DNA from 3 places in the Pantoea jilinensis genome. Region 1 is predicted to be linked to each of the others. Evidence: riboswitches for the same ligand, from Rfam matches in the RefSeq annotation. Region 1 holds a riboswitch; each other region holds the start of a gene.
The links. A riboswitch is a leader RNA that binds a small molecule or an ion and turns the genes downstream of it on or off. The one in region 1 is predicted to bind thiamine pyrophosphate.
Positions count from the first base shown of each region.

Region 2: linked by a shared signal. The riboswitch ahead of tenA (TenA family protein) and the one ahead of thiM (hydroxyethylthiazole kinase) in region 1 are both predicted to bind thiamine pyrophosphate.
Region 3: linked by a shared signal. The riboswitch ahead of thiC (phosphomethylpyrimidine synthase ThiC) and the one ahead of thiM (hydroxyethylthiazole kinase) in region 1 are both predicted to bind thiamine pyrophosphate.

Region 1 covers NZ_CP077746.1:1,378,970-1,381,235, reverse strand. Annotated here, with positions in the region: gene thiD (bifunctional hydroxymethylpyrimidine kinase/phosphomethylpyrimidine kinase) at 1-255, opposite strand, end outside; gene thiM (hydroxyethylthiazole kinase) at 242-1,039, opposite strand; TPP riboswitch at 1,074-1,174, opposite strand; gene KTJ90_RS06430 (recombinase family protein) at 1,351-1,890, shown strand.
Region 2 covers NZ_CP077748.1:110,109-112,374, reverse strand. Annotated here, with positions in the region: gene KTJ90_RS20000 (6-phospho-beta-glucosidase) at 1-794, shown strand, start outside; TPP riboswitch at 900-1,002, shown strand; gene tenA (TenA family protein) at 1,071-1,772, shown strand; gene KTJ90_RS19990 (ABC transporter ATP-binding protein) at 1,769-2,266, shown strand, end outside.
Region 3 covers NZ_CP077746.1:3,832,763-3,835,028, reverse strand. Annotated here, with positions in the region: gene thiC (phosphomethylpyrimidine synthase ThiC) at 1-988, opposite strand, end outside; TPP riboswitch at 1,076-1,176, opposite strand; gene KTJ90_RS18050 (Rsd/AlgQ family anti-sigma factor) at 1,330-1,836, opposite strand; gene nudC (NAD(+) diphosphatase) at 1,926-2,266, shown strand, end outside.

The DNA of each region.
Region 1 (2,266 bases):
AGCCGTTTCTGACAGCATGCCAATTTTTGCGCTGTCGATGCGCACATCACTCAGCACCGAATCGAGCTGGGCGGCAACAAACTCAGGTGCAATCCGGTAAACAGACTGCACGCCTTGCGTGTTTTGTGCCACCAGCGCGGTTATGACGCTGGTGCCATAGGCGCCCAGAGCCGAGAAGGTTTTCAGATCGGCCTGAATGCCTGCCCCGCCGCTGGGATCGGTACCGGCAATCGTCAGGGCATTAATGCGCTTCATTGCCCACCTCCAGCGTCCAGAGGGCATCAATAAACGCGGTGGCAAAACTGCCCGGCCCGGCAGCCTGCGCCGCTGCCTTTTCCCCCGCCAGAGCCATGAACTGACAGGCGGCAGCGACATTCATTAGACGATCACCAGGCAGACTGCTGAAGCCCGCTACCACGGCGGAGAGTGCACAGCCGGTGCCCACCACCCGTGTCATTAACGGGCTGCCACCGCTTATGGCGAGGATCCGCTGACCATCCGTGGCGTAGTCCACTTCACCGGTGACGATCACCAGCGTTTTCCAGGTCTCAGCGAGTTGCTGTGCTGCATCAATTGCCGCATCCGCCTGATGCAGTGTATCAACGCCCCGCCCGCCACTGGCCTGCTGTGCCAGCGCCAGAATCTCTGATGCATTGCCGCGGATCACCGCCGGTTGCTGACTCAATAACTGCTGACAGAAGTCACTGCGCAGCGTCAGCGCGCCGACCGCAACCGGATCGAGTGTCCAGGGTGTGCCCGCCAGATTAGCGGCAGTGATGGCAGCCTGCATCGCCTGCTGCCGTTCGCGGGTTAACGTGCCCACATTAATCAGCAGCGCATCGGCCAATTCACTGAACTCTGCGGCTTCTTCCGGATCGATCACCATCGCCGGTGAGGCATTAAGTGCCAGCAGTACATTGGCGGTGAAGTTCTGAACCACGTCATTGGTCATGCAGTGCACCAGCGGTGACTGACGGCGGAAAGTGTGCAGGATGGGCGCGAAGTGCGCGGCAGAAAGGTGTTGAGATTGATGTGTCATCGTAGCTCCCAACCGGCGAACAAGAAGGCGAATGCGGTCAGGCATCAGACTTCCCTACGCTGGCATTATCCAGTTCAGGTCAGCGGGTTTTTCTCAGCCCTTTCCGTGTGGAAAGCGGCACCCCGAGTCGTATAGATGTTATTTACTTCATCTTGTGTATATCAGTAGCTTACGGGAAGGGGCTTGTTTGCACAAGCCTGAGTCCTGATGCCTGACCGCATTGATTACGCTGAAAGGGAATGTCACAGTTTTGTAAAACTATGGACACTCAATCACTATGTACATCTTGATAACAGGCTGGAGTGAGTGAAATGAAATACGGATATGCACGTGTTAGTACACAGGAGCAGAACACAGGGATACAGGTAGCTGCTCTCACTGAGCTGGGCTGTGAGCGTGTGTATCAGGAAAACATCTCTGGTAAGAATGCACAGAGGCCTGAGCTAGTACGTCTGCTTGCTGATGTGCAAGAAGGCGATACTGTTGTTGTGATGAAGCTAGACCGCTTAGCACGTAATACACGTGATGCTCTGTCTATTGCTGATGAGCTGAAGGCAAAAGGCGTGGGCTTAGTGTGTATGGACTTAGGGCAGACAGATATTAACTCTGACATTGGACGTGTTATATATACAGTGATTGCAGCTGTAGGAGAGTTTGAGCGTAAGCGTATATTAGAGCGTACCAATGAGGGCAAGAAGGCTGCTAAGGAGAGAGGCGTAGTGTTTGGCCCTAAGCCTGATGAAGCTCTTCATACACGTATACGTGAGCTATATGAAGGGGGAATGAATAATCTAGCTATTAGTAAGGAGCTTTCTATCTCACGCACTACCGTGCACAAAGTATTAAATTAATTTCGGCGGTAGTATTTAAAGAGATCTCAGGGGGAAACAGAACGTTAGTCAGGAACAGTGAATAACAACTACCCTCTGGAATGTACAAGCTAACGAACAGCCCCAGCTGTGAGGGGGATTGGTGCGTTTCTGTTGACCTTTGCAGCTCTGCTGCGTTCTCTATGATAGCATTTGTTAGTCAGAGTAAAATAAGCCATTGTCCCTACTCTCCCCTCTCCTTTCATATACATTCCATATATGTTATTCCTCCCTCCTGAAAATCATTCCCCCTGTATATCCTATTGTTTGTCATTCTATAACGCCTACGGCGAGACAGGTTGTATTAAGGCGTATTCTCCGTGACGTATGTCACCCTGAATGAGCCAGCGAATAGCTG
Region 2 (2,266 bases), on a different replicon from region 1:
ATCATGAACTGGTTGCCAGCGCGCTGGTTACGCGAATCGCGCATGAAGTGAATCCGGTCAATCAGGTCGGCTGCATGCTGGCCGGCGGCAATTTCTATCCCTGGTCGAGCAAACCGGAAGATGTCTGGGCTGCACTGGAGAAAGACCGCGAAAACCTCTTTTTTATAGATGTACAGGCGCGCGGTGCCTATCCGGCTTACGCTGCCCGCGTGTTCCGTGAAAAAGGTGTGACGCTGGAGATCGCTGACGGTGATGCCGACATTCTGAAAAACAGCGTCGATTTTGTCTCATTCAGTTACTACGCCTCACGCTGCGCGTCGGCAGAGATGAACGAGCAGAACAGTAGCGCCGCCAACGTGGTGAAATCCCTGACTAATCCCCATGTGCCACGCAGTGACTGGGGCTGGGGCATCGATCCGCTGGGGTTACGTATCACGATGAACATGATGTATGACCGCTATCAGAAGCCTCTCTTCCTGGTGGAGAATGGCCTGGGCGCACGCGATGAAGTCGACGCGAATGGCGAGATTAATGACGATTACCGCATCAGCTATCTGCGTGAACATATCCGCGCGATGGGCGACGCCATTGAAGATGGCGTGCCGGTGATGGGTTATACCAGCTGGGGCTGTATCGATCTGGTTGCCGCCTCGACCGGCGAAATGAGCAAGCGCTACGGTTTCGTCTACGTAGACCGCGACGATCTGGGTAACGGCACGCTGGCGCGTACGCGAAAAAAATCATTCTGGTGGTATAAGAAAGTGATTGCCAGTAATGGCGCAGATCTTGAGTGACACTGTCACTTAAAAAGCACATCTGAATGTACTGTTGCTTAGCAGACGTGCCTGAGCATAACACTGACGCATGCGTTGTACTCAGGCACTAATTATCGTATAACGAATGTCTCCGAGGGGTGTCCTGTCATGGGCTGAGATGGCGAAAGCCGAACCCTTTGAACCTGATCTGGGTCATGCCAGCGAAGGGACGGGTCGGCAGATTTTCTGTCACATTTCCTGCACTATCCCCTGTTCCAGACCGTATGCCCGGATCTCCCTTTTAATGGAGATCCCATGTCACATCCGCTTTTCGAGACCGGTTTCTATGGTCGTCTGCGCCAGCAGGCGGGCACGCAATGGCACGCCTATGTAAGGCACGATTTTGTGCAGCAACTCGGTCAGGGTACGCTGCCTCCTGCCGCCTTCCGTCACTATCTCACCCAGGATTATCTCTTCCTGCTCCACTTCGCCCGTGCCTGGGGTCTGCTGATCAGCAAACTCTCTGAGCCTGACGCTCTACGACGCGCTACGGCATCACTTAACGCGATTATCGGTGAACTGCCGCTGCACCTCGCTTACTGCCAGCAATGGGGCATCAGCGAGGCAACAATGGCACGTGAACCCGAAGCAGCGGAAACGCTCAATTACACCCGTTATGTGCTGGATGCCGGTCACACCGGCGATGCACTGGAGCTCATAACGGCGCTGATGCCCTGTGTTGCCGGTTACGCTGAAATCGGCCTGACTTTGCTGGATGATCCTGCGACGCGCATTGAGGGCAACCCTTACGCCGAATGGATTGAAAATTACGGCGATGAAGCCTATCTGGCCGGGGTAGGCTCGTCACTGATACTTTTTGAAACGCTGGCTCAGCAGCGCGCCGGAGAACAACGTTTTGATCGGCTGGCGGAGATTTTCACCACTGCGACCCGGCTGGAAGCGGCATTCTGGCAGATGGGGATAGATCACGCTGCCTATCTTCGGGTCAGACCATGAGCCAGCTGTGCAATGCCACACCGCCAGGTATTTCAGTTCGCCAGCTCAGCCTTACGCTGGGTCAGCAACAACTTTTCAGTCAGCTTGATCTGGAGATCGCCGGGGGTAAATTTACGGCGTTACTGGGTGCCAGCGGTGCAGGCAAAAGCAGCCTGATGCGTGTCATTGCCGGTCTTACGCCACCCAGTTCGGGACAGATTAGCGGCAGCGATGGCCTTCCGCTGACCGGACGCATCGCCTGGATGGGGCAACAGGATTTGCTCTATCCGTGGCTGACGATTGAGCAAAATGTCTGCCTGGCCAGTCGGCTGAAAGGCGAGAAAGCCGATCGCGACTGGGCGCAGTATCTGCTGGCAAGGGTTGGGCTGAGCCAGAGCGCCCGCGCGCGCCCCGCTATACTCTCCGGCGGGATGCGTCAGCGCGCTGCGCTGGCCCGCACTCTCTACACGCGTCAGCCTGTTGTGTTAATGGATGAGCCATTCTCCGCGCTGGAT
Region 3 (2,266 bases), 1.6 Mb from region 1:
AATCGACGCCCTGTTCCGCCTGTTCAAGCAGCGTGTCCCGGAATATTTCCCAGTTCAGCGCCTCCGCCACGCCATTCACTTTTTCCAGCGCCTGATAGATCGGCACCGTACCAATAGGCACCGGGCTGTTGCGCAAAATCCATTCGCGCGTTTCATGAATATAACGACCGGTAGAGAGATCCATCACCGTATCGGCACCCCAGCGAGTTGACCAGACCAGCTTTTCCACTTCTTCTTCAATGGAAGAGGTCACCGCCGAATTACCGATGTTGGCGTTAACCTTAACCAGAAAGTTGCGGCCTATGATCATGGGCTCTGATTCAGGGTGATTGATATTCGCCGGGATGATAGCGCGTCCGGCAGCAACTTCCTGACGCACAAACTCGGGGGTGATGCGGGCGGGCAGATGCGCACCAAAGCTGTGACCCGGATGCTGTTGCAGCAGCACCTCACTGCGGATTCGCTCGCGCCCCATGTTTTCGCGCAGAGCGATAAACTCCATCTCCGGGGTGATGATCCCCTGGCGGGCATAGTGCAGCTGCGTGACGCGGCGCCCGGCACGGGCACGGCGCGGTGTCGGAAGGTGATCGAAGCGCAGATGATCCAGCCCCTCATCAGCCAGTCGCTGTTGGGTATAGCCTGAGCTGTTCTGTTCAAGAAGTTCGCTGTCGCCGCGTTCAGTAATCCAGCGCGCGCGCAGCTTTTCCAGGCCACGATGCACATCAATCTCTGCCGCGGGATCACCATAAGCGCCTGCCGTGTCATAGACCGGCACCGCTTCATTTTGCTCATAGAGAGGCTGTTCTTTGCTACCGCCAGTGTGGGTCGGGCTCAGGGTAATTTCACGCATGGGTACGCGAATATCCTCCCGGCTGCCGGTAATCCAGATGCGACGGGACTGGGGAAAGGCACTGCCGCTTTGCAGAGAATCGATAAATTCCTGCGCCTGGGCACGCTGTTCACGACGGGTCATTTTTGGGTCAGACATAGCAATCTTCCTGTTAAGAGGGAACGATGCTTGTCCGGAGTTCGGAAGGAGTAACCGTATAGACAGCGTAAGCGTGCTGACATACAGAGAATATTTACTCTTGTTCCCTTCGCAGGTTCTAACCTGATCAGGTTCCGCGGATCCCGAATTAACGGTCTCAGCCCAACTGGGCACTCCGACAAGAAGCTACTTTTTGCACTGGCGTCCTGTAACAGACTCCGGCGTAAAAAGCTTAAATTTCAAAGCACAAATAAAAAAGGTTCATTGGAAAGCGCTCCGCAGAACCTGTTTAGCATAAAAGGGCTGGAAGATAATCTCAACCCCTTTCCCGACGGCGATAATCAGGCCGGGCGGGCGATTTGGCTGTCATTCGCCACTGGCGGGGGGACGAGCTTGTTGTCCCATGCCAGCTGAATCAGCTTATCTTCAAGTGTAAACCGGGCTTCCAGCACTTCGCCCACTTCGGACAACGCCTGCTGGAAGGTCATGCAGTTTTCGTCATCAATCGCCTGCTGAAGGTGGCCGTCATAGAGCTGCATCAGACGTTCCGTATTGGCTTCCAGCGGGGGATAGATCTGCGCGGCAGCGATCATCGGGCTGTCGCCACTCATTTCACTGATCACGCGTTCATAGATACTGAAGTGACCCGCAGAAAGATAATCGACCAGGCCATGACAAAAGTTGTCGAGCGCCTGTTCATCCAGACGCGTCAGCGCCTCTTTATTAGGTTTAAGACCCACCAGGTGATAATAGGTCACCAGTAGCTGACGACGGGCTTCAAGCCACGAATCGACCAGTTCATTACTGCCACCTACGCGTTCAGCCAGGACGTCTAACTGGTTAAGCATATCTAACTCCATGTGAGTTATAGTTGTTTATCTACACACTTAACATCAGGGCTTCAGCGTGCGATTTGACGCTAAGGATGACGAAATAAATGCAATGCGAAATCTCAAGCGTAGACGCTGGATGGTGGATTGTCAGCCATGAACAGAAAATTTGGTTGCCACAAGGTGATTTACCCCACGGAAACGCCGAAAAATTTGGTTTAACTGGCAGTAAGGCCCGGACCATCGGTGAGTGGCAGGGCGAAAAAGTCTGGCTGATTTGTGAACCGCGTTCTGCCGATATGTTCTCAGTCCGTCAGCTAATCGATCAGGATGCAGCGCTGTTTCAGCTGGTGGGTCGCGGTGTTCAGCTGGCGGAATTCTACCGTTCTCATCGCTGGTGCGGCTATTGCGGCCATGAAATGCATCACAGCAAACATGAATTTGCCTG